3 regions of the Enterobacter oligotrophicus genome follow, and region 3 is predicted to be linked to each of the others. Evidence: predicted binding sites of a transcription regulator. Region 3 holds the regulator's gene; each other region holds the start of a gene.

Region 1 (9,724 bases), 400 kb from region 3:
CCATTTTGAAAAGTTTTAGGTTTACAAGTATAAACCGAACCGACAATTAACAAAACCCTTTGGAGAAGCCCAATGGCTCACCACGCACGCTGGACGATGTCGCAAGTCACTGAATTATTCAATAAACCTTTCCTGGAGCTGATGTTTGAAGCTCAGCAGGTCCACCGTCAGCACTTTGACCCTCGCCAGGTTCAGGTCAGCACGCTGCTGTCGATCAAAACCGGTGCCTGCCCGGAAGACTGCAAATATTGCCCGCAAAGCGCGCGTTATAAAACGGGTCTGGAGTCAGAACGTCTGATGGAGGTGGAGCAGGTGCTCGACTCCGCCCGTAAGGCGAAAAACGCCGGCTCGACTCGCTTCTGCATGGGCGCGGCGTGGAAAAACCCGCACGATCGCGACATGCCATATCTGGAGCAGATGGTGAAGGGCGTGAAGGAGATGGGCCTCGAAGCCTGTATGACGCTCGGTACGCTGAACGAGGAGCAGGCGCAGCGCCTCTCGGCGGCGGGGCTGGACTACTACAACCACAACCTCGACACCTCGCCGGAGTTTTACGGCAACATCATCACCACGCGCACCTATCAGGAGCGTCTGGACACCCTGGATAAAGTCCGTGATGCGGGCATTAAAGTCTGCTCTGGCGGTATCGTGGGCTTAGGCGAAACGGTGAAAGATCGCGCGGGTCTGCTGTTACAGCTGGCGAACCTGCCGACGCCGCCGGAAAGTGTGCCAATCAACATGCTGGTGAAGGTCAAAGGCACGCCGCTGGCGGATAACGACGATGTGGATGCGTTTGATTTTATTCGCACTATCGCGGTGGCGCGCATCATGATGCCGACCTCTTACGTTCGCCTCTCTGCCGGTCGTGAGCAGATGAGCGAGCAGACGCAGGCGATGTGCTTTATGGCCGGGGCCAACTCCATCTTCTACGGCTGCAAACTGCTCACCACGCCAAACCCGGAAGAGGACAAAGACGTGCAGCTGTTCCGTAAGCTGGGGCTGAACCCACACCAGACCGAGGTGCTGACGGGCGACAACGAGCAACAGCGGCAACTGGAGCAGCAGATTTTCAACGCCGATACCGAACAGTTCTACAACGCGGCAGCCGTATGACCTGGCAGGCACGTATTCAGTCTGCACTTGATGAGCGTCGTGCGGCGGACGCTTTCCGCGTCCGTAACGTCGTGGAAAACGGCGCGGGTCGCTTTCTTAGCTGCGAGAACCGGCAATTTTGTAATTTCTCCAGTAACGATTATCTCGGCCTCAGCCAGCACCCGCAGATCGTCCGCGCCTGGCAACAAGGGGCGGAGAAATACGGCGTGGGTAGCGGAGGCTCTGGCCACGTCAGCGGCTATACTCCGGCGCATCAGGCGCTGGAAGAGGAGCTTGCCGACTGGCTCGGCTATCCGCGTGCGCTGCTGTTTATCTCCGGTTTTGCCGCCAATCAGGCGGTGATCGCCGCACTGATGGGCAAAGATGACCGCATTGTTGCCGACCGCTTAAGCCATGCCTCGCTGCTGGAGGCGGCAAATTTAAGCCCGGCACAGCTGCGGCGTTTTGCGCATAACGATGTGGCTCAGCTTCGCTCGCTGCTGGATAAGCCCTGTCACGGACAGCAACTGGTGGTGACGGAAGGGGTGTTCAGCATGGACGGCGACAGTGCGCCGCTTCGCGCAGTGCACGAGGCGGCGAAGCAGCAACACGCCTGGTTGCTGGTTGATGATGCCCACGGTATTGGCGTAATGGGCGACGAAGGGCGCGGTAGCGCGTACCAGCAAAACGTGAAGCCGGAACTGCTGATTGTGACCTTCGGCAAAGGGTTCGGCGTCAGCGGTGCCGCCGTGCTGTGCAGTGATTCCGTTGCTGATTATTTGCTGCAGTTCGCCCGGCATCTGATTTACAGCACCAGCATGCCACCCGCGCAGGCCGTGGCGCTGTCAGCTTCAATGGCGGTGATCCGAAGCGCAGAAGGCCGCGAACGACGGGCGCGCCTGGCGGGATACATTCACCATTTTCGTCAGGGCTTACGCCATCTTCCCTTCCTGAGTACCGATTCGCAGAGTGCGATTCAGCCCGTGATTGTGGGCGAAAACAGCCGGACGCTGGAGTTGGCGCAGGCGCTTCGCAGACAGGGTATGTGGGTGACTGCCATTCGCCCGCCAACCGTCCCGTCGGGGACGGCGCGTCTGCGTTTAACGCTCACGGCGGCGCATGAGTTACAGGATATTGATGCACTGCTGGAGGCACTCTATGTCGCCAGTCAATAAACAGGCCATCGCCGCAGCGTTTGGCCGGGCCGCGCAAAGCTATTCGCAGCACGATGAACTGCAGCGTCAGAGCGCGCAGGGACTGCTTGCCACGCTCGGTGAGAGCGCTTTTCTGCGGGTGCTGGACGCCGGGTGCGGTCCCGGTGCCAACAGCCGCTACTGGCGTGAGGCCGGCAGCGACGTTACGGCTATCGATCTTTCAGAGAAAATGGTGGACGAGGCGCGAAAGCGACAGTCGGCAGACCGCTATCTGGTGGCCGATATCGAGGCGATCCCGCTGCCCGATGCGCAGTTTGATCTGGTCTGGAGCCACCTTGCGGTGCAGTGGTGCAGCAGCCTGCCCCTGGCGTTAAGCGAGCTTTATCGTATGGCAAGGCCAGGCGGAAAAGTAGCGTTTACCACGCTGCTGGAAAGCTCTTTACCGGAGCTAAACCAGGCCTGGAAAGCGGTGGATGCACAGCCGCACGCCAACCGATTCTTATCGCAAGAGCAGGTGACCCAGGCGCTGGAAGGCTGGCGCTATCGCTGTACGGTGCAGACCATCACGCTTCACTTCAGCGATGCCTTCAGCGCCATGCGCTCGCTGAAGGGAATTGGTGCCACCCATCTGCATACCGGGCGCGAAAGCACGCCGCTCACCCGCGGGCAATTGCAGCGTCTGGAGCTGGCCTGGCCGCAGCAGCGGGGCGCGTTCCCGCTCTCTTATCAACTTTTTCATGGGATTATCGATCGTGACTGAACGTTACTTTGTCACCGGAACGGATACAGAAGTAGGCAAAACGGTTGCCAGTTCCGCGCTGCTGCAGGCGGCGCGTCGGCAGGGGAAAATCACCGCCGGGTATAAACCCGTGGCGTCCGGGAGTGAGATAACCCCTGAAGGGCTACGCAACACTGACGCGCTGGCGCTGCAACGCAACAGCAGCCTTGAGCTTGCCTATGCCGCGGTCAACCCGTACACCTTCGCAGAACCAACCTCGCCACACATCATCAGCGCAGATGAGGGGCGTCCGATTGATCTGAATGTGTTATCTGCCGGATTAAGAGCGCTGGAAAATCAGGCTGACTGGGTGCTGGTGGAAGGAGCGGGTGGCTGGTTTACACCGCTTTCGGACCAGCAGACGTTTGCCGACTGGGTACAGGCCGAGCAGCTTCCGGTTATCCTTGTTGTTGGCGTGAAGCTGGGCTGTATTAACCATGCCATGTTAACCGCACAGGCCGTTCAGCAGGCGGGATTGCCCCTGGCTGGCTGGATAGCCAATGACGTGGTTGCGCCTGGGAAACGCCACCAGGAGTATCTGGCGACGCTCAGACGGGTGCTTCCTGCGCCATGCCTTGGGGAGATCCCGTGGCTCGCTGACGGCCCGGAACAGGCTGAAACCGGAAAATATCTCGACCTCAGCGTCTTGCGTCCCGCGACATCCAGTGAGCGATAAGCTCATCGTCCAGCTCGTTAACGTGGCCCTGCGCCACGTTACGCCCGCGATACAGCATGCAGAAGCGGTCCGCGACCCGGCGGATAAACGACAGCTGCGGCTCTGCTAACAGCACCGTCATCCCCAGTTCCCGATTTAACCGCGCCAGCAGCTGAGCCAGCTTCCGGGCGATGCTGTGCCCTGCGCCATGCATCGGCTCATCGATGATCAACACGCGAGGACGAGTGACCAGCGCGTTGGCCAGTGCGAGCTGATACTGATCGTCAGGGGAAAGCGTGTTCGCACGCATTTGGCGCAGGGTATAGAGCTGGGGGAGCAGGTCGTAAACATCGTTTTTCGCACCAGACGCCGCCGTCCCCGTTGCCCGCATTGCGATATGCAGATTCTCTTCGATAGTTAACTGAGAAAATATTCGCCTGTCCTGCGGAACATAGCCAATTCCTGGCGCTGGTCGCTGCTCAGACGCCTGGTTCAGCAAATCGCGCGGCGGGGCACCGGCTTCATGCCAGATGATGGTGCCGCTCTCTACGGGCACATTCCCGGTGATGCAATTTATCAGGGTGGTTTTGCCCATTCCTGGCAGACCGACGACGCCCGTGCACATGCCTTGTGGCAAATCTAAATCCACATTCCATAGCGTATGTTGGCTTCCGTAAAATTGATTGACTGCACGCAGACTCAACATCTTTCTCTCCTTAAAAATGTGTTTGGGTAACGCTCCGGCAGGAATGTGCAAAACGCCTGCCAGAACCTATTAGCAGGTTAAAAAAACGTCTTTTTTAGGATTAAGCCCTGGAACAAGGGGCGCAAAATTGTTGAATTGCACAGCGTCAGTGCCTGTCATGCAGAGTTGTGGTGCAGCGAGGGAAGGGCCGAAATGTGAGCAAGATCTCGTCAACGTCTTATGAACTACTTAGCGGTTTATCGTCAAAAAATAGCGATAAAAATTTTTTGTTGCCGCTTCGTGGGAAAAACCGGGAATTTGCTGAGCGGCGGTCTGTACGGGCTGGAAGCAGTTATCCACTATTCCTGTGGATAACCATGTGCATTAGAGTTAGAAAACATGCGATAAGCGAGAGAATACGCGGGTTACGCCCAAATTGATGCGAAACGCGGCTTTATAAAATATCGTTTATATATTAGCAGGTTAGATAAAATCAATGCGCGTAATGAAACTGTCACCCGTTGCCATAAAACTTTCATTACACAGCTTGACAAATGTTAAAAAAGAAAAATTTTTGGGGATAACCTGGTTCAGTGGTGTTTTATTTCGTCACCGTCTACATTTCGACCGTTATCGCGCTAATCTTCCCTGTGTTACGCTAAATATCCTGACACGCTACTGGTTTTTCATCCAGTGTTTTTTACTGGCAATCCTGGCCACAACGAGTAAAATTACTCACCTGCCGCTTAATCCGTCATCAGGTTGTCGTCCATGAGTAAACCGTTCAAATTGAATTCTGCTTTCCGTCCTTCGGGGGATCAGCCCGAGGCTATCCGTCGGCTGGAAGAGGGGCTGGAAGATGGGCTGGCGCACCAGACGCTATTAGGTGTGACCGGTTCGGGTAAGACTTTTACCATCGCCAACGTGATTGCCGACCTGCAACGCCCCACGATGGTGCTTGCCCCGAACAAAACGCTGGCGGCGCAGCTCTACGGGGAGATGAAAGAGTTCTTCCCGGATAACGCGGTGGAGTATTTCGTCTCCTACTATGACTACTATCAGCCAGAAGCCTATGTCCCAAGCTCAGACACGTTTATCGAGAAAGATGCCTCGGTGAACGAGCATATTGAGCAGATGCGTCTGTCAGCGACGAAAGCGCTGCTGGAGCGACGTGATGTGGTGGTGGTGGCGTCAGTTTCGGCTATTTATGGTCTGGGCGATCCGGATCTCTATCTGAAGATGATGCTGCACCTGACGCAGGGGATGATTATCGATCAGCGTGCGATTTTACGCCGTCTGGCGGAGCTGCAGTACACCCGCAACGACCAGGCGTTCCAGCGTGGTACGTTCCGCGTGCGCGGTGAGGTGATCGACATCTTCCCGGCGGAATCGGACGATATGGCGCTGCGCGTGGAGTTGTTCGACGAAGAGGTGGAAAGGCTGTCGCTGTTTGACCCGCTGACAGGACACGTGGAATCGGTGATCCAGCGTTTTACCATCTACCCGAAAACACACTACGTGACGCCACGCGAGCGCATCGTGCAGGCGATGGAAGAGATCAAAGTGGAGCTGGCCGATCGCCGCAAGGTGCTTCTGGCGAACAACAAGCTGCTCGAAGAGCAGCGCTTAAGCCAGCGTACTCAGTTTGATCTGGAGATGATGAACGAGCTGGGCTACTGCTCTGGCATCGAAAACTACTCGCGTTTCCTCTCGGGGCGTGGACCTGGCGAAGCACCGCCAACCCTGTTTGACTACCTTCCGGCGGATGGCCTGCTGGTGATTGACGAATCCCACGTGACGATCCCGCAGATCGGCGGGATGTACCGCGGCGACCGCGCGCGTAAAGAGACGCTGGTAGAGTACGGTTTCCGCCTGCCATCGGCACTGGATAACCGTCCGATGAAATTTGAAGAGTTTGAGGCGCTCGCGCCGCAAACGATCTACGTTTCGGCCACGCCGGGCAACTACGAGCTGGAGAAATCCGGTGACGACGTGGTGGATCAGGTGGTGCGTCCGACAGGGCTGCTCGACCCGATTATCGAGGTGCGTCCGGTTGCCACTCAGGTCGACGATCTGCTGTCGGAGATCCGTATCCGTGCCGCCATCAATGAGCGCGTGCTGGTCACTACCCTGACCAAGCGTATGGCGGAAGACCTCACTGAATATCTCGAAGAGCACGGCGAGCGCGTGCGCTATCTGCACTCGGACATCGACACCGTGGAGCGTATGGAGATTATTCGCGACCTGCGTCTGGGTGAGTTTGATGTACTGGTGGGGATCAACCTGCTGCGAGAAGGTCTGGATATGCCGGAAGTGTCGCTGGTGGCGATTCTGGACGCCGATAAAGAGGGCTTCCTGCGTTCTGAACGTTCTCTGATCCAAACCATTGGCCGCGCCGCGCGTAACGTTAACGGAAAAGCCATTCTGTACGGCGATAAAATTACCCCGTCGATGGCGAAAGCGATTGGCGAAACGGAACGCCGTCGTGAGAAACAGCAGCGCTACAACGAAGAACACGGTATTACCCCGCAGGGGCTGAACAAGAAAGTGGTGGATATTCTGGCGCTGGGCCAGAACATAGCGAAGACCAAAGCGAAAGGGCGTGGCAAGGCGCGTTCAGTGGTGGAAGAAGATACCGTCGCGCTGACGCCGAAAGCGTTGCAGCAGAAAATCCACGAGCTGGAAGGGCAGATGATGCAGCACGCGCAGAACCTGGAGTTCGAAGAGGCGGCGCAAATCCGCGACCAGCTTCATCAGCTACGCGATCTTTTCATCGCAGCATCGTGAGTCAAGGCGATGTGTTCTCCCCCTCTCCCCGTGGGAGAGGGCCGGGGTGAGGGCAACAGGCCGCACAAAACGTACCTAGCCCAGCGCCTGAATCGCCTTCTCCAGCGCGTCGCGCAGCAGATGGCGGTCATGGCGATATTTGATATCGCTCGCTTCCAGCGGCTCCTGCACCACTACACGATCGCCAATACCTGAAACGTCGACTTTTGGCCCTACCACGACGCCATCGATAATTTTCTTACCGACATACTGCTCCATCAGGTTCAGCTTGCCCGCCAGCGACAGGCTCGCTGCTGCTGGGCTCAGTTCACGTCCTAAGTTGCCAATGTACACCATTGGGGCTGGCGTTCTGCGCAGCGCCTGCGCCAGCTCCTTCACCAGCAGAATAGGCATCAGGCTGGTGTAAAAACTGCCAGGCCCAATCAGGATAAGATCGGCTTCGCCAATTGCTTCGACCGCTTCACGGGTGGCAGGAACGCCTGGATAGGTCATCAGCTCTGTCGGTGGCTGGATGAGCTGGTCAATATTCACTTCGCCGTAAACTTCGTGGCCTTCGGCATCTATCGCCATTAAATCGACCGGTTGTTCTGACATCGGGATCAGGAACGCATCAACTTTAAGCAGATTACGGATTAAATTGATGGCCTCAAGAGGGCGCACGCTCAGGTGATCCAGCGCCTTTAACATCAGATTTCCCAGGTTATGCCCGGAAAGTTCTCCGTTACCGCCAAAACGGTACTCAAACATCGCTGACGCGACGCTCGGTTCGGTAATTAGCTGGTTCAGACAGTTGCGCATATCCCCCCAGGCAATCCCGCCTTCGGCGCGGCGAATTCGCCCGGTGGAGCCGCCATTGTCCGTTGTGGTTACGATCCCTGTTAGCCGTGAGCCGAGGGACGATAACGAAGACATAACTCGTCCCAGGCCGTGGCCCCCGCCAAGCGCGACGACACGATCAAGATCCGCAAAAGTGCGATTGCGCATACACATTCCTTATCATATTCACTCTTTGTAACAGTAACCTAACTACCCCTAAAAGACGATGCCTCACCCCACGCAAACTGACGTATATCAATGCGAAAATACAGTTTTTGCGTATTCTGTAGTGAAAATGCACGATCATGTCGCTATATACATAATTATATAGCGTAAAGCGATAATGGCGAAGTGATGATTTCCGCGCTACTATCGCTTTAACCACGTTTTCGAAATTGAAAACATACACTCTAGCCTTAGCGCCTGTGTCGAAAGATATGGCGCTCTGGCCGTGGCGGATTTGCCACCAGGGTACAGAAAGAAATGACTGTGCCTCCCGTATCTGGAAAGGTGTACATGGCTTCACAACTTACTGATGCTTTCGCGCGTAAGTTTTTCTACTTACGTCTGTCGATTACCGATGTGTGCAACTTCCGTTGCACCTACTGTCTGCCCGATGGCTACAAGCCGGGCAAGGTCACCAATAACGGCTTTCTCTCCGTCGATGAAGTGCGTCGCGTCACGCGCGCCTTTTCTGAACTCGGCACCGAAAAAGTGCGTCTGACCGGTGGTGAACCCTCTTTGCGTCGCGATTTCCCTGACATCATTGCCGCTGTGCGGGAGAATGACCGTATCCGGCAAATTGCCGTCACCACCAATGGATACCGTATGGCCCGTGACGTGGTGAGCTGGCGTGAGGCGGGTCTGACGGCGATCAACGTCAGCGTGGATAGCCTCGACGCGCGCCAGTTCCACGCCATTACCGGCCAGGACAAATTCCGTCAGGTGATGGACGGCATCGACGCCGCGTTTGCAGCTGGTTTCGACAAAGTGAAAGTCAATACGGTTCTGATGCGTGATGTGAATCATCATCAACTGGACACCTTCCTGGCGTGGATCAAACCACGCCGCATTCAACTGCGTTTTATTGAGCTAATGGAAACTGGCGAGGGCAGTGAGCTGTTCCGCCGCCACCATATTTCCGGCATGGTGCTGCGCGACGAGCTGCTGAAACGCGGCTGGCTCCACCAGATCCGCCAGCGCAGCGACGGCCCGGCGCAGGTCTTTTGTCACCCGGATTACGAAGGGGAAATTGGGCTTATCATGCCCTATGAAAAAGACTTCTGTGCCAGCTGTAATCGCCTGCGCGTTTCGTCCGTCGGCAAGCTGCACCTCTGCTTATTTGGCGATGGTGGCGTAGAACTTCGCGATCTGCTGGAGGACGATGCTCAACAGGACGCACTTGAAGCGCGCATTTCTGAAGCGCTGATGCATAAAAAGCAGACCCACTTCCTGCATCAGGGCAACACCGGAATTACTCAAAACCTGTCATACATTGGCGGGTAATCCGTCTTAAGAAGGAACCAGAAGATGAGTCAGGTAAGCGCAGAATTTATCCCGACACGCATTGCTATTCTTACCGTTTCCGAACGCCGTGGCGAAGAGGATGATACCTCCGGCCACTGGCTGCGTGATGCGGCACATGACGCGGGGCATAAAATCGTCGATAAAGCGATTGTGAAAGAGAACCGCTACGCCATTCGCGCTCAGGTCTCTCAGTGGATTGCAGGCGACGAGGTGCAGGTGGTGCTGATCAC
Region 2 (9,724 bases), 1.5 Mb from region 3:
GGCCTGCGCTCGGCTCCGTGCAGTACACCATTCAGAAGTTCTACCGCGTGAATGGCGGCAGTACGCAGCGTAAAGGCGTCACGCCGGACATCATGATGCCGACGGGCACCGAAGAGACGGAAACGGGTGAGAAGTTTGAAGATAACGCATTGCCGTGGGACAGCATCAATGCCGCGACATTTGTGAAGTCTGGCGACATGACCCCGTTTGGCCCTGAGTTGCTGAAAGACCATAACGAGCGCATCGCGAAAGATCCGGAATTCCAGTACATCATGAAGGACATTGCGCGTTTCAATGCCCTGAAAGAAAAACGGAATATTGTCTCTCTTAACTACGCTCAGCGTGAGAAAGAGAACAACGAAGATGACGCGACGCGTCTGGCGCGCATCAACGACCGCTTCAAACGTGAAGGTAAGCCGCTGCTCAAAAAACTGGACGATCTGCCAAAAGATTACCAGGAGCCGGACCCGTATCTTGATGAGACGGTCCACATCGCGCTCGACCTGGCGAAGCTGGAAAAAGAGAAGCCTGCCGTGCAACCGACACCGGCAAAATAATCCCCGCACAGGCACAAGAAATTGTGCCTGTTTTTTTAGTTCTGCATCCTCACGTCAACCTGAATTTCAATTGTGTAAAGTTGTGTCTTTCTGGTGACTTACGCGCCCCGAAACCTTGAAAATAGCCACAATACCCATACGATGTGGGTAATCGCATAGTGCGCTTTGTTAAACTGAGGTTAAAAGAAAATTATGATGCGAATCGCGCTCTTCCTGGCCACTAACCTGGCGGTTATGGTGGTTTTCGGGCTCGTGCTAAGCCTGACGGGAATTCAGTCGAGCAGCGTTCAGGGCCTGTTAATTATGGCGCTGCTGTTTGGTTTCGGTGGCTCCTTTGTTTCCCTGCTGATGTCAAAGTGGATGGCACTCAAATCGGTCGGGGGTGAGGTTATTGAACAGCCGCGTAACGATATGGAGCGTTGGCTGATGAACACGGTTGCGCAGCAGTCGCAGCAGGCGGGCATCGCGATGCCGCAGGTGGCGATTTACCATGCGCCGGATATTAACGCCTTTGCCACGGGTGCCCGTCGCGATGCGTCGCTGGTTGCGGTAAGTACCGGCCTGTTGCAGAACATGAGCCGTGATGAAGCCGAGGCGGTGATTGCCCACGAAATTAGCCACATCGCTAATGGCGACATGGTGACCATGACTCTCATTCAGGGCGTGGTGAATACCTTCGTTATCTTTATCTCACGTATTCTGGCGCAGATCGCGGCAGGCTTTATGGGGGGCAATCGCGACGAAGGTGAAGAGAGCAACGGTAACCCGCTGATCTATTTCGCCGTTTCGATGGTACTTGAACTGGTGTTCGGTATTCTGGCAAGCATCATTACCATGTGGTTCTCCCGTCACCGTGAATTCCACGCGGATGCGGGCTCTGCGAAACTGGTTGGGCGTGAGAAGATGATTGCTGCGCTGCAGCGCCTGAAAACCAGCTACGAGCCGCAGGAAGCGAACAGCATGATGGCCTTCTGCATTAACGGTAAATCGAAATCGCTGAGTGAGTTGTTTATGTCCCACCCGCCGCTGGATAAACGTATCGAAGCGCTGCGCAGTGGTGAATACCTGAAGTAACGCGAAAGACAGAATAAAGCCGGGCAGGAGAGCACTCCGCCCGGCTTTTTTTATGCCTGCGCGCCGGGCTGCGTCACGCGAAGTCCGCTGACAATCGCGGCGACAGTCGCCAGCGTTCCGGCGGTGAACAATGCAACGTGAGTACCGTTTTGTCCGGCGAGGTTAAACATTAAGGCCACCAATGCCGCGCCGGTGCTTTGTCCCAGAAGGCGAGCTGTACCCAGCATTCCACTGGCTCCCCCACTGCGATGGCGTGGGGCAGAAGTAATAATGGTGTGATTGTTTGGTGACTGAAAAAGACCGAAACCGGCACCGCACAGGATCATCCGCCAGATAATATCCAGATCGGTTGGCGAAGCGGGAAGCAATGCCAGAGCAAACAATCCTGCGGCCATCACGACCAGCCCGAGTGCACCCAGCAGCCCGGCATGCACACGCTCAATTAAATAACCTGCCAGCGGTGCCATCACCATCGTCGCCAGTGGCCACGGCGTTAACAGTAAACCTGTTTCCACCTCTGAACGGCCAATCACGCTTTGTAAAAAGAAGGGCAGAGAAACCAGTGCCAGCATCTGGGCGCAGAATGAACAAATTGAGGTGCAGATAGAGAGTGAAAACAGCGGGATACGTAAGAGGTCTACCGGCAACAAAGGTACAGGCAACGCCAGCTGGCGACGCACGAAGAAGAAGCCGATCGCCAGCATGGCGGCCACTTCAGCGGCAATCAGCCTCAGTGACTGGCCTTGTGCAAAGCCGCTCAGCGCAGTGATAAGCAGGCCGAAAGTCAGTGCGTTCATCACTGCACTTGGCAGATCGAAACGTGGCATGGTGCTTTTAGGGCCATTAGCCGGGAGATAGCGCAGGGCAAAAACGATTGCCACGATGCCCAGCGGCACGTTGATTGCAAACAGCCACTGCCAGGAGGCGACAGAGAGAATTGCCGCCGCAATGGTAGGCCCGGCTGCCGATGAAACCGCCACAATAAACGAGTTAATCCCCATACCGCGCCCAAGATGGCGTTGCGGATAAATGAGCCGTATCAGCGCAGTATTCACGCTCATCAGGGCCGCGCCACCGAAACCCTGAGCAATACGCGCCAGCGTCAGGGTATGCAATGAATCCGAAAGCGCGCAAAAGAGTGAGGTCAGGGTAAAGACCACCAGTCCACACTGGTAGACCCGACGGTAGCCAAACATATCGCCCAGGAATGAGAGTGACAGTAGTGAAACCACAATGGCTATCTGGTACGCATTGACGATCCAGATGGAGCTGGCAGGCGAGGCATGCAGGTCGCTGGCGATGGTTGGAAGCGCGACGTTGGCAATAGCCCCGTCGAGAACCGCCATTGAAATGCCGATAATAATCGTGGCAATTGCGCCATACCGCTGCGGTAAGGGCAGGCCATCGGAAGGATTTTTTTCCATGGGAAATGAAAGACTCAAGGTGAAATTATTCTCAGAGTAACTATTTTAGCATCGTTAATTCGGTTTTATGTCGCAGATTTGTAACGAAGTAAACGCAGATTGATTGCAGGTAACATGACACGAATTTATAATAAAAACCGGTTCTGAATTTTATAAAACACTCTCCATGAGGTGATAAATGGCAATCGCAGATTTGGATAAGCAGCCAGATTCTGTTTCTTCCGTGCTGAAGGTGTTTGGCATCTTACAGGCGCTCGGAGAAGAGCGTGAAATTGGTATTACAGAGTTGTCGCAGCGTGTAATGATGTCGAAGAGCACCGTTTATCGCTTTTTGCAAACCATGAAATCGTTGGGTTATGTCGCTCAGGAAGGCGAATCGGAAAAGTACTCTCTGACGCTGAAGCTGTTTGAGCTGGGCGCGCGGGCGCTGCAAAATGTGGATCTGATCCGTAGCGCAGACATTCAGATGCGTGAACTTTCTCGTCTGACGAAAGAGACCGTCCACCTGGGGGCGCTGGATGAAGACAGTATCGTCTACATCCACAAAATTGACTCCATGTATAACCTGCGCATGTATTCCCGTATTGGTCGTCGCAACCCGCTGTACAGTACCGCGATTGGTAAAGTGCTGCTGGCATGGCGCGATCGCGAAGAGGTGAAACAGATCCTCGAAGGCGTTGAATACAAACGCAGCACCGGGCGTACCATCACCAGCACTGATGAGCTGCTGGCCGTGCTCGATAAAGTGCGTGAGCAGGGTTACGGTGAAGATAACGAAGAGCAGGAAGAAGGCCTGCGCTGTATCGGCGTGCCTGTTTTTGACCGCTTTGGCGTGGTGATTGCGGGCCTGAGCATTTCATTCCCGACACTGCGTTTCTCGGAAGAGCGTTTACATGAGTATGTCGCTATTCTGCATACTGCTGCCCGTAAAATTTCTGAGCAGATGGGTTATAACGATTATCCCTTCTAAACCTTGCTGAGAATAAAAAACGCCGCATCTGTTGCGGCGTTTTGTGGTTACGTTGAAGCGTTAGCCGTTATCAACGACTACGGCCATTTTTCGCAGAACCGGGCAGTTCGTTAAGCCAATGATCCCACTATCCGAATGCAAATACTGTGCTGTGCTCACGCCCTGGGCTGTCAGGTACTTACACTGGATACCTAATCCTGCAGCGTTTTCGTTGCTTCCCACAAGTACACCGTATCCGGTTAACAGAAGGCCAATCCATAAAATGGCCAGTACAATAATGGTACGAATGATAAACTTCATCATTGCCTCTTTATCTTTGTTGTCATGTGCTAAGCGTAAACGGTTCACCCTGTGAAACAAGTGCATGATTCCGAAAAGAGTTTGATAGGGTTACAGTTAGTCCTTGTTTAAGATAACCGTGATAACCTGGTCGCATCAGTCATAAGACGGAGTGTGGAGTGAAAAAAATACGCTGGGTAATTCTGGTTATCGTGTTGATTGCATGTGTGGTGCTCTGGACACAGACGATCAATGTGATGTGCGATCAGGATGTACAGTTTTTTAGTGGCATTTGTGCAATCAATAAGTTTATCCCGTGGTAGAACGCATTTTTTCTTAAGGTGATTTCCTTCCTTCGCGCCAGTGGTAAAATAGCTGTTTTTATCGAGGTGGTGAAATGGGTGAGTTACTGAATTCGGGGCTGCTAAGCATCGCATCCCTGGCGATCGCATTAGTGATCCTGGTGGTGGGTCTGGTGTTGTGGTTTTTCGTTAACCGCGCCAGTTCTCGCACGAACGAGCAAATTGAACTGTTAGAAGCGCTACTCGATCAGCAGAAACGCCAGAACGCGCTGCTGCGTCGCCTGTGTGAAGCCAACGAGCCAGAAAAAGAAGCACCGAAAGAAGCGGTTGTTGAAAACAAAGACGACGAAGACGATTTCATTCGCCTGGTGGCAGAACGTTAATCTGTCATATGCGGGAGGCGGCCTGGCCATGTCAGGGTAAAACCCTCCCGTGATCGCGAACAAAAACCTGCCATGCCTTATCGCGCTAAAACCGTATGTTCCGGGTTCATGCGTCCCACGCAAATGTAGTATCAGTTAATAATTCATTCAGGATACTGAAAACTGGCGAATATTTATCCTTATCGCTCAGGCACCATTAAGTTGCATATATTCTGTATTTGAACCTATCAACACCGGGTTTATTTTTATCGAAACGTTTTGCTTGCCTTCTTTTGAGGCAGAGTCATAAAAATTTCATTATTTTAGTGCAAAAGATGTTTATTAAACGGTGAAAATTAATACAACCAGTGCGACACCGTTAACCCCGTATTTTTCTTGTAACATTCCCGACGTGTTACAAAGATTTCAGCATAAGTTTTCACAATTTGTTCTAACTCAATCATTGCGTTGAGAAAACTTTAAGCGGGATCTGGACGCTTTAAAATGATTGAGCTATGGTAAAAATGTCTTAGATTACAGCGGTTGCGAATGCAGTCGTAAGGCAGTTAAAACTGGAAAGCCTCCTTTAGCAACACGCATAATTGTGCAGAACGTTGCAGGGAAGCCCCAGAATTTGTGCGGCGGATCGAGACACGTTTAAAAATGGCTTGCCATATTAAACGTTGTATGTGATAACACGTTTTGGGTCAAACGAGGTACAGTTCTGTTTATGTGTGGCATTTTCAGTAAAGAAGTCCTGAGTAAACACGTTGTCGTTGAATACCGCTTCTCTGCCGAACCTTATATTAGTGCCTCATGCAGTAATGTCTCAGTTTTATCTAAGTCAATGCCCGCGGGCTAAGAAAACACTCTAAGGAATTTTGCAAATGGCAAAGATTAAAGGTCAAGTTAAGTGGTTCAACGAGTCTAAAGGTTTTGGTTTCATTACTCCTGCTGACGGTAGCAAAGACGTGTTCGTACACTTCTCTGCAATCCAGGGTAACGGCTTCAAAACTCTGGCTGAAGGCCAGAACGTTGAGTTCGAAATTCAGGACGGCCAGAAAGGCCCAGCTGCAGTTAACGTAACTGCTATCTGATCGAACCACTGCTGACTGAAGTGCTTATGCGCTTCGATCTCAGACATGAAGCCTCGCATTGTGCGGGGCTTTTTTATTGCTTTATCTTTCAAAATATTACGTTTGCTTCTCTTGTTAGTAACTTGTTGCAAAGCTACGAGGTTATTAGCATTGTTTTCGCTCCCTTCAGATGTTTTTTCCCGTTAAATCAGGCCGTTGTTTAACAGTCCTGGGGTTCAGGTGAAAAAGAAAACGATAATGACCACCGGAAATTTCACTCCGGCGCGTTTTGCTCTGCTCTGTCTTGCCATCTTTTGTAGTCTCGCTTTCCTGTTAGGCCGCGTGGCCTGGCTGCAAATCATCAAACCAGACAACCTGGTAAAACAGGAAGATATGCGCTCTTTGCGTGAAGTCGCGATTGATGCCCCGCGTGGCATGATCGTTGACCGCGAAGGCCGACCGCTTGCCGTGAGCGTGCCGGTCAGAGCTGTCTGGGCAGACCCGAAAACGGTACTGGCAAAAGGGGGCGTAGGGTTTGATGACCGCTGGCAGGCGCTGGCGAATGCTCTGCATCTCTCTCTGGGTACGCTGGCGTCCCGGATTAACAGTAATCCAAAAGGGCGATTTATCTATCTTGCGCGCCAGGTGGACCCTTCTCAGGCGCAGTGGATCGACAAGCTGAATCTGCCAGGTATTAATCTGCGCGATGAGTCTCGACGCTTTTATCCGGCGGGTCACGTGGCGGCTAACCTGATTGGTTTCACCAACATTGATGGTCAGGGTATTGAAGGCGTCGAGAAGAGTTTTAATAAACAACTTACCGGTAAGGCTGGCGTCAGGCAGGTGAGGGAGGACCGCTACGGGCATGTGGTCGAAAATCTGACGGAAGTGGCTCCTGTGCCTGCGCATAATATTCAACTGAGCATTGATGAGCGCCTGCAAACTATTACCGAAGATGCACTGGATAACGCGGTGGCATGGAATAAAGCCGAGTCAGGCGCTTCAGTGCTGATTAACGTGCAAACGGGCGAAATTCTCGCGATGGCGAGTTTCCCGGACTTCAACCCAAACAACAGGGAGGGCGCGACGTTAGATGATTTTCGCAACCGTGCGATCAGCGACACCTTCGAGCCCGGCTCCACCGTTAAGCCTCTGGTGCTGATGACGGCGCTGCAGCAGGGGCTGGTACAGCCAGACAGCGTAATCGACACCCGACCCTATATGCTTGATGGTCACCGCATCCGTGATGTGGGTTACTATCCGGAGCTGACGATGACCGGTATTCTGCAAAAATCGAGCGATACGGGTGTCTCCCGTCTATCTCTGGCGATGCCCATCCAGCGATTGCTGGACACCTATAAGAATTTTGGCTTTGGCACGAGCACCGGGCTTGGTTTAACGGGCGAGAGTGCCGGGCTATTGCCACAACGTAAATTCTGGAGCCAGCTCGATCGCGCCACGTTTGCCTTTGGCTATGGTTTGATGGTGACGCCGCTGCAGCTGGCGCATGTTTACGCCACCATCGGGAGCTACGGTCTTGAGCGCCCTCTGTCGATCACCCGTATCGATCCTCCTGTAATGGGCCACAGGGTAATGCCTGAAGAGATCGCCCACGAGGTGGAACATATGATGGAGAGCGTTGCGCTTCCAGGCGGTGGGGGCATTAAAGCGGCTGTGCGTGATTACCGCGTGGCGGTAAAAACCGGCACGGCGAAAAAAATCGACGATAGGGGGCAGTACGTTGATAAATATGTGGCCTATACCGCAGGCGTCGCGCCCGCCAGCGATCCGCGTTTTGCGCTGGTGGTGGTAATAAACGATCCACAAAACGGGGCATATTACGGCGGGGCGGTTTCTGCACCGGTTTTCAGCGAGATCATGGGTAACGTTCTGCGGCTGGAAAACGTGAAACCGGACGGCCTGGCGGCAGATTCTGAACATCTCATCGTCATGCGTTAACCCAGCCGTTTATAACCCTGGCGAATAACGGTACACTTTCGCCCTTTGAAGAATGCCCGGAGCCACCATGTCTTTCAGTTGTCCCCTTTGCCACGCGCGGCTCGCGCGCTCAGCGAAAAGTTTTGTCTGTCCGCAGGGACACCAGTTTGATATGGCGAAAGAAGGGTATGTGAATCTTCTGCCGGTGCAGCATAAGCGTTCCCGCGATCCGGGTGACAGCGCGGAGATGATGCAGGCGCGGCGTGCGTTTCTTGATGCCGGGCACTATCAACCGCTCAGAGATACTGTCGCGGCGGTCCTGTGTGAACACCTGTCGGTGAACGCAACGGCTATGCTGGATATCGGCTGTGGTGAAGGTTACTACACTGCAGCGTTTGCTGAGATGGCAGGTGAGAAAGGCGCAGAAACGTATGGGCTGGATGTCTCAAAGGTTGCCATTCGCGCGGCGGCAAAACGCTATTCAGCCGTAACGTTCTGCGTAGCCTCAAGCCACAGGCTGCCGTTCGACGATGCCAGTATGGATGCCGTGGTACGTATCTATGCGCCCTGTAAAGCGGAAGAGCTGGCGCGCGTCGTGAAACCGGGCGGATGGGTGATTACCGTCACGCCGGGTCCGCGGCATCTGATGGAGCTGAAAGGGCTGATCTACGATGAAGTACGCCTGCATGCGCCACATTCAGAGCAACTGACGGGTTTTTCGCTCAGGCAGGCGCAGTCAGTAGCGTATGAGATGAAGCTGAAAGGTGAGGAAGCCGTGGCATTGCTTCAGATGACACCGTTTGCATGGCGGGCAAAACCTGAAGTGTGGAAAACGTTAGCGACGCAGTCAGAATTTCGCTGCCAGACGGATTTCAGTATCCACTGCTGGCAGCGCGACGTTTAACCCGCGAAGTGTGCCCAGAGGATCTGGGCACCAATCCCAATTAACACGATGCCCCCTAAGATCTCGGCTCGTTTGCCCAGCAGCGGACCAATAAAGCGGCCGACCATCATTCCCACCGTTGACATAATCAGCGTGGCGCAACCAATTGCCAGCGCGGTGGCAATAATATTGACCTGCAGGAATGCCAGACCGACCCCAACCGCCATCGCGTCAAGGCTGGTGGCAATCGCGGTTGTTACCAGTAGCCAGAAGCCGTGGCGGTGCTGAGGCTCGTCATCTTCATCGCTGTTAGCGCGAAAACCTTCAAGAACCATTCGGCCGCCGAGGAACACCAGCAGCACAAACGCGATCCAGTGATTCCACTCCAGCACAAACTGGCTGGCGAGCATGCCAAGACCCCAGCCGATAAGCGGTGTCAGCGTTTCGATAGCGCCAAAGATCAGACCGGTACGCAGTGCTTCAGAGAATTTAGGTTTGTGGAGCGTGGCACCTTTGCCGATCGACGCAGCAAATGCGTCCATGGACATGCCGAAAGCCAGAAGGATCGTAGCGGAGATATTCATAAGAGCGTCCAGACCGGGGATATCCATATGACACATCACTGCCCCCAGTAAACAGCAGTTGATGTATCTATGGTCTCGCCTGACCACCCTGCACGTAAATGTGCTGAAAGCGATCCGTACGTGCCACGTTTTTCAACGAGTATGTTGACACGTACATTTCCTGTGAGCAGGAAATCGGCTACTCCCCAACGACGGGCGCAACCTTAACATATTTTGAGAATATAAAACAACAACAGAGAAGTATTATTTCATTAACTCATTGATAACGATTTTCA
Region 3 (9,724 bases):
TCGCATCGTCAATCTCTTCCTGAGACAGCCGCCGTGCAAATACCTCTTCGACATTGAGTTCACTGAGCGTTTCACGCCGTGCGCTTAACAGAATTTTCTCGCGTTGCTCGCGGCTGCGGCGCACCAGCAGCACTTCAACGGGGAGATCTTCTGTCAGCGCCTGAATTTTACGCTGCATATCGTGCAGGTAGTCGTCGGTGGTGATTTCGATATCCAGCCAGACGGGCGGGTTAAGCTCCGCGCCGCGCCACTGCTCAAGCTGGGCGGTGATGGCGGCGAGATCGCCTTTCAGCACCGCCAGCGGCTGGGTGACAGGCACCTCCAGCGTTTCAACTGCGCTGAGTTTACCGTCAGTAAAACTCACCAGGTGAACGCATTTGGCTTTGCCGGTCTCATCAAAACTGAGCGAAATGGGCGAGCCACAGTAGCGAATGTGCTCGCAGCCGCCGATGATTTGTGCCCGGTGAATGTGTCCGAGGGCGATATAGTCGGCTGGCGGGAAGTTCTGTGCCGGGAAAGCATCCAGCGTGCCAATATAAATGTCACGTACCGCGTCACTTTTACTGGCTCCAACAGTCGTGAGATGCCCGGTGGCAATCACCGGAATCGCCCGATCGCCGCGCAGGGCACAGGCATCGGTATGCTGCTGGTGATAATAGTCGGTAATGGCCTGTAATAGATGCTGCTGTTTTTCACTGCCAGACAGTCCGGCCTGGCTTTGTACAATATCGCGCGGGCGTAAAAACGGTATCGGGCACAGTACCGCACCCGGCGTGCCGTCGCGTTTTTTCAGGATTTGCGGCGCATGCCCGGCGCTGGCGACCACCGTGGTGTTAAGGAACGCCAGGATATCGCGGGATTCATTTAGCGTTGCCACCGAGTCGTGGTTTCCGGCGACAATCACCAGATGACAGCCAGTCTGCTGCAGGTTCACCACGAAACGGTTGTAGAGCTCTCGCGCATAGCTCGGCGGCGATCCGGTGTCAAAGATATCACCCGCCACAATGATCGCATCCACCTCATGCGACCGGGCCGTGTCCAGCAACCAGTTCAGGAATGCTTCGTGTTCGGCAGCACGGCTTTTGCTGTAAAAATTTTGACCCAGATGCCAGTCCGAGGTGTGAAGTATGCGCATAACAGATCCGTGGCGAAAAAAGATGAGGGCGATTATAAACTGTCAGGGAAGGGAAAATAACCGCTGTAATAAAACAACAGTTTGCCATTGATGGTGGTAATGTTTTTCATAAATCTGTCATAAATCTGACGCATAATGACGCCGCATTACAAACTTGTAACTTAAATAAGACAGGGCAAAGTATGGCGAGACGTATTCTGGTCGTAGAAGATGAAGCTCCAATTCGCGAAATGGTGTGCTTCGTGCTCGAACAAAATGGCTTCCAGCCGGTTGAAGCGGAAGATTATGACAGCGCGGTGAACCAGCTGAATGAACCCTGGCCCGATTTGATTCTGCTTGACTGGATGTTGCCTGGTGGCTCTGGCCTGCAGTTCATCAAACACATTAAACGTGAAGCGATGACCCGCGACATTCCGGTTGTGATGCTGACGGCGCGCGGTGAAGAAGAGGATCGCGTGCGCGGTCTTGAAACCGGCGCGGACGATTACATCACCAAGCCATTCTCTCCGAAGGAGCTGGTTGCCCGTATCAAAGCGGTGATGCGCCGCATTTCGCCAATGGCGGTGGAGGAGGTGATTGAGATGCAGGGCCTGAGCCTTGACCCCACCTCACACCGCGTGATGACCGGTGAAAACCCTCTCGACATGGGGCCAACCGAATTCAAACTCCTGCACTTCTTTATGACTCACCCGGAACGCGTCTACAGCCGCGAGCAGTTGCTGAATAACGTCTGGGGAACTAACGTGTATGTCGAAGACCGGACAGTTGACGTACATATCCGCCGCCTGCGTAAAGCGCTTGAACTGAGCGGCCACGATCGCATGGTACAGACGGTCCGCGGCACGGGTTATCGTTTTTCGACCCGTTTCTGAACAATGACAGGAGTGTGACGCGTGCTGGAACGTCTGTCATGGAAAAGGCTCGTCTTTGAACTGATCTTATGTTGTATTCCGGCCTTCATTCTGGGGGCCTTTTTTGGACATTTACCGTGGTTCCTGCTGGCGGCAGTGACCGGATTACTGATCTGGCATTTCTGGAACTTACTGCGCCTCTCCTGGTGGCTGTGGGTGGACAGAAGTATGACGCCACCGCCAGGAAGCGGAAGCTGGGAGCCGCTGCTTTACGGCCTTCACCAGATGCAGATGCGCAACAAAAAGCGTCGCCGCGAGCTGGGAAGTTTGATTAAGCGTTTTCGCAGTGGCGCGGAATCGCTGCCGGATGCCGTTATTCTGACCACCGAAGAGGGGACGATCTTCTGGTGTAATGGTCTGGCGCAGCAGCTGCTGGGCTTGCGCTGGCCGGACGATAACGGCCAGAACATCCTTAACCTTCTGCGTTACCCGGAGTTCACGCTGTATCTGAAAAAGCGTGATTTTACCCGTCCGCACAATCTGAAGCTCAATAACGGTCGGCATCTTGAGATCCGCGTGATGCCGTACAGCGATCAGCAGTGGCTGATGGTTGCGCGCGATGTGACCCAGATGCACCAGCTGGAAGGGGCGCGCCGCAACTTCTTCGCCAACGTCAGCCACGAGCTACGCACGCCGCTGACGGTGCTCCAGGGTTACCTGGAGATGATGCAGGAGCAAACGCTGGAAGGCGCTCCGCGCGAGAAAGCGCTGCACACCATGCGCGAGCAAACGTACCGGATGGAAGGGCTGGTGAAACAACTTCTCACGCTGTCAAAAATAGAAGCGGCCCCTACGCTGGCGCTGAATGACACCATCGACGTGCCGATGATGTTACGGGTGGTTGAACGTGAAGCGCAGACGTTAAGCCATAAAAAGCATGAACTTATTTTCGACGTTGATAACACGCTGAAAGTGCTCGGCAGTGAAGACGAGTTACGTAGTGCCATTTCCAACCTGGTTTACAATGCGGTGAATCATACGCCAGCGGGGACGCGCATTATGGTGCGCTGGCACCATGTGCCAGCAGGTGCGGAGTTTAGCGTTGAGGATAACGGTCCGGGTATTGCACCGGAGCACATTCCACGCCTGACCGAGCGTTTTTACCGTGTAGACAAGGCGCGCTCGCGGCAGACCGGGGGAAGCGGTCTGGGTCTGGCGATTGTGAAACATGCGGTTAATCACCACGAGAGCCGTCTGGATATCCAGAGCACGCCGGGCAAAGGAACGCGTTTCAGTTTCGTTATTCCGGAACGATTAATTGCCAAAAAGATCGCCTGAAAGCAGGTATGTCACCCTTCCTTTCCACGGGCCAGCGATTGCTGGCCCGTTTACTTTGCAGTCAAGCGAAACGCGAGTGAATTTTATACGGTTGATGTTTTTTTGTTCGCATGATTAGCCATGCGTTTTTCTTATAACTGGCGTATTGTGCTGGTTGCTGTTTTCATGCTGGCATATTGTTCTGGTTTTACGATCCCACCTTGCCTTTAAACGTTATAAGCGTTTAAATTGCCCCCCAGATACTGTCATACCGACTGTATTTGCGTGGTAAATCGAAAAACTATTCTTCTCCACGCCAGGACGGGAGAATATCCCGCTGAAATTGAGCAAATTTTCCGCTGTATTGTCCCGTCAGGGATGGCGAAAATCTCAACGTTTTCAACACCACATCCACAGGCAGTAAGGTTCTATGACCCATCACTTAAAATCGCGTGACATCATCGCGCTGGGCTTTATGACATTCGCGCTGTTCGTTGGCGCAGGCAACATCATTTTCCCACCCATGGTTGGCTTACAGGCGGGTGAACACGTCTGGACAGCTGCGTTTGGTTTCCTGATTACTGCTGTAGGTCTGCCGGTACTGACGGTCGTCGCGCTGGCGAAAGTCGGCGGCGGTGTCGATAGCCTGAGCACCCCGATTGGCAAAGTGGCTGGCGTTCTGCTGGCGACGGTCTGCTACCTGGCCGTGGGCCCGCTGTTTGCGACGCCACGTACTGCGACCGTATCCTTCGAAGTGGGGATTGCTCCGCTGACCGGTGACGGCGCGATGCCGCTGTTTATCTACAGCCTGGTCTACTTCGCGATTGTGATCCTCGTGTCCCTCTATCCGGGTAAACTGCTGGATACCGTGGGTAACTTCCTGGCTCCAATGAAAATTGTGGCGCTGATTGTGCTGGCCGTTGCGGCCATCATCTGGCCAGCGGGTCCTATCAGCAATGCGATGGATGCATATCAAAACGCCGCGTTTTCTAACGGTTTTGTGAATGGCTATCTGACGATGGATACGCTGGGCGCGATGGTGTTTGGTATTGTTATCGTGAATGCCGCACGTTCCCGTGGCGTGACCGAAGCGCGTCTGTTGACCCGCTACACTATCTGGGCGGGCCTGATGGCCGGTGTGGGCCTGACGCTGCTGTATCTGGCGCTGTTCCGCCTGGGCTCTGACAGCGCGACGCTGGTTGACCAGAATGTAAACGGTGCGGCGATCCTGCATGCCTACGTTCAGCATACCTTTGGCGGTGCGGGCAGTATGCTGCTGGCGGTGCTGATTTTCCTGGCGTGTCTGGTGACGGCGGTGGGGCTGACCTGCGCCTGTGCCGAGTTCTTTGCCCAGTATCTGCCGCTCTCTTATCGCACGCTGGTGTTTATCCTCGGCATCTTCTCGATGGCGGTGTCAAACCTCGGTCTGAGCCACCTGATTCAGGTCTCTATTCCGGTGCTGACGGCCATCTATCCACCGTGCATCGTGCTGGTGGTGCTGAGCTTCACCCGTCCGTGGTGGAATAATTCCTCCCGAATTATTGCGCCAGCCATGTTTATCAGCCTGATTTTTGGTATCCTTGACGGGATTAAAGCATCGGCATTCAGTGAAGTGCTGCCCGCCTGGACACAGCGTCTGCCGCTGTCCGAGCAAGGTCTGGCCTGGCTGATGCCTACCGTTGTTGCGCTGGTTCTGGCGATTATCTGGGACCGTGCTGCAGGGCGTCAGGTCGCATCCAGCGCCCATTAATCAACGGCAACAAACTGTTTAACCACGGGGCTTAAGGCCCCGTGGTTTTTTGTTTTTTCGTGTTGAATGGCAAGATTTAAATGGAAAGCACTAACAAACTTAAACGTGGACTGAGCACCCGCCACATCCGCTTTATGGCGCTGGGCTCTGCTATCGGCACCGGTCTTTTTTATGGCTCGGCAGATGCCATCAAAATGGCCGGTCCAAGCGTTCTGCTAGCCTATATCATTGGCGGCGTGGCGGCCTATATCATCATGCGTGCGTTGGGTGAGATGTCGGTTCACAACCCTTCCGCCAGCTCTTTCTCTCGCTACGCGCAGGAAAACTTAGGCCCGCTGGCCGGGTTTATCACCGGCTGGACCTACTGCTTCGAAATTCTGATTGTCGCCATTGCCGATGTGACCGCGTTTGGTATCTATATGGGCGTCTGGTTCCCGGCGGTGCCGCACTGGATTTGGGTGCTCAGCGTGGTGTTAATCATCTGCGCCGTTAACCTGATGAGCGTGAAGGTGTTTGGTGAACTGGAGTTCTGGTTCTCCTTCTTCAAAGTCGCCACCATTATCATCATGATTGTCGCCGGTTTCGGCATCATCATCTGGGGTATTGGTAACGGCGGTCAGCCGACGGGTATCCATAACCTGTGGAGTAACGGCGGCTTCTTCAGCAACGGCTGGCTCGGGATGGTGATGTCGCTTCAGATGGTCATGTTTGCCTACGGCGGTATCGAGATTATCGGGATCACCGCCGGTGAGGCGAAAGACCCGGAGAAATCTATTCCGCGCGCCATCAACTCCGTGCCGTTGCGTATTCTGGTGTTCTATGTGGGCACTTTGTTCGTGATTATGTCCATCTACCCGTGGAACCAGGTGGGCACCAACGGTAGCCCGTTTGTGCTGACCTTCCAGCATATGGGCATTGCGTTTGCTGCCAGCATCCTGAACTTTGTGGTGCTGACCGCGTCGCTGTCTGCAATCAACAGTGACGTTTTCGGTGTAGGCCGTATGCTGCACGGCATGGCAGAGCAGGGCAGTGCGCCGAAGGTATTTGCCAAAACCTCTCGCCGCGGCACGCCGTGGGTGACAGTGCTGGTCATGACTATTGCGCTGCTGTTCTCGGTCTATCTGAACTACATTATGCCGGAGAACGTTTTCCTGGTGATTGCATCGCTGGCGACCTTCGCGACCGTGTGGGTATGGATTATGATCCTGCTGTCGCAGATTGCCTTCCGCCGTCGTCTGTCACCGGATGAAGCAAAAGCGCTGAAGTTTAAAGTGCCGGGCGGTGTGGCAACGACCGTGGTCGGGCTGATCTTCCTGGTGTTTATCATTGGCCTGATTGGTTATCACCCGGATACCCGCGTTTCCCTCTACGTGGGCTGTGCGTGGATCGTCCTGCTGCTGGTTGGCTGGATGTTTAAATGCCGCCGTGACCGTCAACTGGCGGAAGCGCAGTAATCTCCTTTCTCCCTCTCCCTGTGGGAGAGGGTTGGGATGAGACATCAGGCTGCACTGATGCCTCATCCCCCATCCTCCTCCCCCAATAAATCTCACCATGGTGAGCTATCCTTAACCACCCTGTGGCAAGGTGACGTCAATTTCATCAAAGGGGATTCGTGATGTTAAACGCCTGGCACCTTCCGGTTGCCCCATTTGTTAAGCAAAACAAAGACAACCTTGTGATTACGCTCTGGCTGGCGGGGGAGAATCAGCCTGAACGCGTGACGCTACGCGCCGAAGTGGATAACGAAGAAACGTCGCTGAAAATGCACAAACAGCGCAGCCAGCCGCAGCCGGGGATCACGGCGTGGCGGGCAAATATCGACTTACGCAGCGGGCAGCCGCGCCGCCGCTACAGCTTTAAACTGCTGTGGAATAATCGTCAGCTGTGGTTTACCCCGCAGGGATTCAGCCGCTTTCCTCCCGCAAGGCTGGAGCAGTTTGCCGTCGATTTCCCGGATAATGGCCCGCAATGGGTTAACGATCAGGTTTTTTACCAGATTTTCCCGGACCGCTTTGCACGCAGCGAAAAACGCACCGCGCAGCAGGATAAGGTCTACTATCACCATGCTGCAGGCCACGACATTATTCTCAAACAATGGGATGAACCCCTGACGGCGCAGGCGGGTGGCTCAACGTTTTATGGCGGCGATCTCGACGGTATCAGCGAAAAACTGCCGTATCTGAAAAAACTCGGCGTGACGGCCCTGTACCTGAACCCGGTATTTAAAGCCCCAAGCGTACATAAATACGATACGCAAGATTATCGCCACGTCGACGAACAGTTTGGTGGTGACGAGGCGCTGTTGCGCCTGCGGGAGAATACCCAAAACGAAGGTATGCGCCTGATTCTGGACGGCGTATTCAATCACAGTGGGGATTCTCATGCCTGGTTTGACCGCCATAATCAGTCGATGGGCGGTGCATGCCATAACCCGGATTCACCGCAACGTGACTGGTACAGCTTTAACGACGAAGGCCGCGCGCTGGACTGGCTGGGCTACCCGAGCCTGCCGAAGCTGGATTTCCAGTCGCCCTCGCTGGTGAATGAGATCTACGGCGGGGAAGAGAGTATCGTCCGGCACTGGCTGAAGGCACCGTGGAACATGGACGGCTGGCGTCTGGACGTGGTGCACATGCTCGGCGAGGCGGGTGGGGCGCATAACAATCTTCAGCACGTCGCCGGGATCACTCGCTCCGCAAAAGCCGCGCAACCTGAAGCGTTTGTTTTTGGTGAACATTTTGGCGACGCGCGTCAGTGGCTGCAGGCCGATGCGGAAGATGCGGCGATGAACTATCGCGGCTTTACCTTCCCGCTGTGGGGATTTCTCGCCAACACGGATATCTCCTACGATCCGCAGCAGATCGATGCGGAAACCTGCATGATGTGGATGGATAACTACCGCGCCAGCCTGTCGCATCAGCAGCAGTTAAGAATGTTTAACCAGCTTGATAGCCACGATACCGCACGCTTTATATCTCTGCTTGGCAAGGATGTGGCGCGCCTGCCGCTGGCGGTGATCTGGCTCTTCACCTGGCCGGGTGTGCCGTGTATTTACTACGGGGATGAAGTGGGGCTGGATGGTAACAACGATCCGTTCTGCCGCAAAACCTTCCCGTGGGAGCCAGCAAAGCAGGACAAGGCGCTGTTCGGTCTGTATCAGCGCATGGCGAAGCTGCGTAAACAAAGCCAGGCGCTGCGCTGCGGCGGCTGCCAGGTGGTTTATGCCCACGATAACGTGGTGGTGTTTGTGCGTGTCTGTAACCAGCAGCGCGTGCTGGTGGCGATTAACCGGGGCGAAGCCTGTGAAGTGGTGCTGGATGAGTCCCCGCTGATTAACGTGAAATCATGGAAATTGAAAGAGGGTAAGGGCGTTATTCAGGACGGTATTCTCTCTCTGCCTGCGATTTCCGCGTCTGTCTGGTTCGGTAATTAATCCCGCTCACCTTGTTGGTGCCTGCGGGGCTTACGGCATGGGCGTCGATTATGCCTACTCTCGCGTTCTAAATAAGAAGGCCCGCATAAGCGGGCCTTCTTCGTAAACCGTGCCGATTACAGGCTGGATACGTTCTCGGTCAGGTATTTAGCAACGCCTTCCGGAGATGCAGCCATACCTTCTTTACCTTTTTCCCACTGAGCCGGGCACACTTCGCCGTGCTGCTCGTGGAATTGCAGCGCGTCAACCATGCGCAGCATTTCGTCGATGTTACGACCCAGCGGCAGATCGTTCACAACCTGGTGACGAACGATGCCGTTTGCGTCGATCAGGAAAGAACCACGCAGCGCAACGCCAGCGTCCGGATGTTCGATACCGTAAGCCTGCTGGATTTCGCGTTTGATGTCCGCAACCATCGCGTATTTCACCGCACCGATGCCGCCGTTGTCGACAGGGGTGTTACGCCATGCGTTGTGTACAAATTCAGAGTCGAAGGAGACGCCAACCACTTCCACGCCACGCTTCTGGAATTCTTCGTAACGTTTGTCGAACGCGATCAGCTCAGACGGGCAAACGAAAGTGAAGTCCATTGGCCAGAAGAACAGAACGGTCGCTTTACCGTTGGTGTGCTGTTTGAAGTTGAAGTTTTCAACGATTTCACCGTTGCCCAGAACGGCAGCAGCTGTGAAATCCGGAGCAGGACGAGTTACCAGAACCATATGATTCTCCTGTAGATACTAAGGTTATTTGGAACGCAACGCGGGCCAGTATAGAGAGCGTTTGGTAATAAGACAAAGAGGCGGTGACAATCGTTCAGCCAGCTTTTACCTATCAATGCGAATTCTGTCAGAGCTGTTTGTTTTTCGCCTGCGCCATCATGCGCGGGTAAAACTGCCAGAAACGCGTTTCCAGCGCGTCGTAATGTGCATCCAGGTCGTACCAGGAGTCACGCAGCGCATCCAGACGCGGGCGGCGGCTCGCCATGCCGTTGAGCACGTTCTGGATAAAGTCCATCTCGCGATAGCGCTCCAGCCAGCGTTCCGACCACAGATAGTTATTCAGGTTCACAAAGCGCGGCGGTGAGTCGGGCAGAATGGTCGCTATCTGCGCATGGGCGTAGCGCACAAATTCCGGCAGCGGCATTTCGGGTGAGAGTTGTGACCAGTGGCGCGACAGAAAATGATCCCACATCACATCGAGCGTGATCGGCGCAACGCGGCGGGTTTCAGGGCGAAACC

What was found. The regulator PhoB, encoded in region 3, activates phosphate uptake and scavenging genes when phosphate is short. The targets are predictions, from matches to a motif close to CTGTCATAAAACTGNCNNAT.
Region 1: the regulator PhoB is predicted to act here: its motif matches at 4,886-4,905, upstream of uvrB (excinuclease ABC subunit UvrB).
Region 2: the regulator PhoB is predicted to act here: its motif matches at 3,123-3,142, upstream of kdgR (DNA-binding transcriptional regulator KdgR).

What each region holds. Positions count from the first base shown of each region.
Region 1 is NZ_AP019007.1:3,928,032-3,937,755, forward strand. It holds gene bioA (adenosylmethionine--8-amino-7-oxononanoate transaminase) at 1-4, opposite strand, end outside; gene bioB (biotin synthase BioB) at 73-1,113, shown strand; gene bioF (8-amino-7-oxononanoate synthase) at 1,110-2,267, shown strand; gene bioC (malonyl-ACP O-methyltransferase BioC) at 2,251-3,006, shown strand; gene bioD (dethiobiotin synthase) at 2,999-3,700, shown strand; gene EoCCA6_RS18835 (ABC transporter ATP-binding protein) at 3,663-4,385, opposite strand; gene uvrB (excinuclease ABC subunit UvrB) at 5,136-7,151, shown strand; gene yvcK (uridine diphosphate-N-acetylglucosamine-binding protein YvcK) at 7,227-8,135, opposite strand; molybdenum cofactor riboswitch at 8,362-8,496, shown strand; gene moaA (GTP 3',8-cyclase MoaA) at 8,484-9,473, shown strand; gene moaB (molybdenum cofactor biosynthesis protein B) at 9,498-9,724, shown strand, end outside.
Region 2 is NZ_AP019007.1:599,195-608,918, reverse strand. It holds gene prc (carboxy terminal-processing peptidase) at 1-557, shown strand, start outside; gene htpX (protease HtpX) at 750-1,631, shown strand; gene EoCCA6_RS02885 (MFS transporter) at 1,682-3,055, opposite strand; gene kdgR (DNA-binding transcriptional regulator KdgR) at 3,234-4,025, shown strand; gene EoCCA6_RS02875 (YobH family protein) at 4,086-4,325, opposite strand; gene mgrB (PhoP/PhoQ regulatory lipoprotein MgrB) at 4,484-4,627, shown strand; gene EoCCA6_RS02865 (YebO family protein) at 4,702-4,989, shown strand; partial or broken gene EoCCA6_RS02860 (DUF2627 domain-containing protein) at 5,699-5,843, shown strand; gene cspE (transcription antiterminator/RNA stability regulator CspE) at 5,856-6,065, shown strand; gene ftsI (peptidoglycan glycosyltransferase FtsI) at 6,303-8,003, shown strand; gene rlmA (23S rRNA (guanine(745)-N(1))-methyltransferase) at 8,071-8,886, shown strand; gene mntP (manganese efflux pump MntP) at 8,883-9,449, opposite strand; yybP-ykoY riboswitch at 9,460-9,648, opposite strand.
Region 3 is NZ_AP019007.1:3,529,244-3,538,967, forward strand. It holds gene sbcD (exonuclease subunit SbcD) at 1-1,135, opposite strand, end outside; gene phoB (phosphate response regulator transcription factor PhoB) at 1,318-2,007, shown strand; gene phoR (phosphate regulon sensor histidine kinase PhoR) at 2,029-3,324, shown strand; gene brnQ (branched-chain amino acid transporter carrier protein BrnQ) at 3,734-5,053, shown strand; gene proY (proline-specific permease ProY) at 5,134-6,507, shown strand; gene malZ (maltodextrin glucosidase) at 6,669-8,486, shown strand; gene EoCCA6_RS16925 (peroxiredoxin C) at 8,603-9,205, opposite strand; gene acpH (ACP phosphodiesterase) at 9,333-9,724, opposite strand, start outside.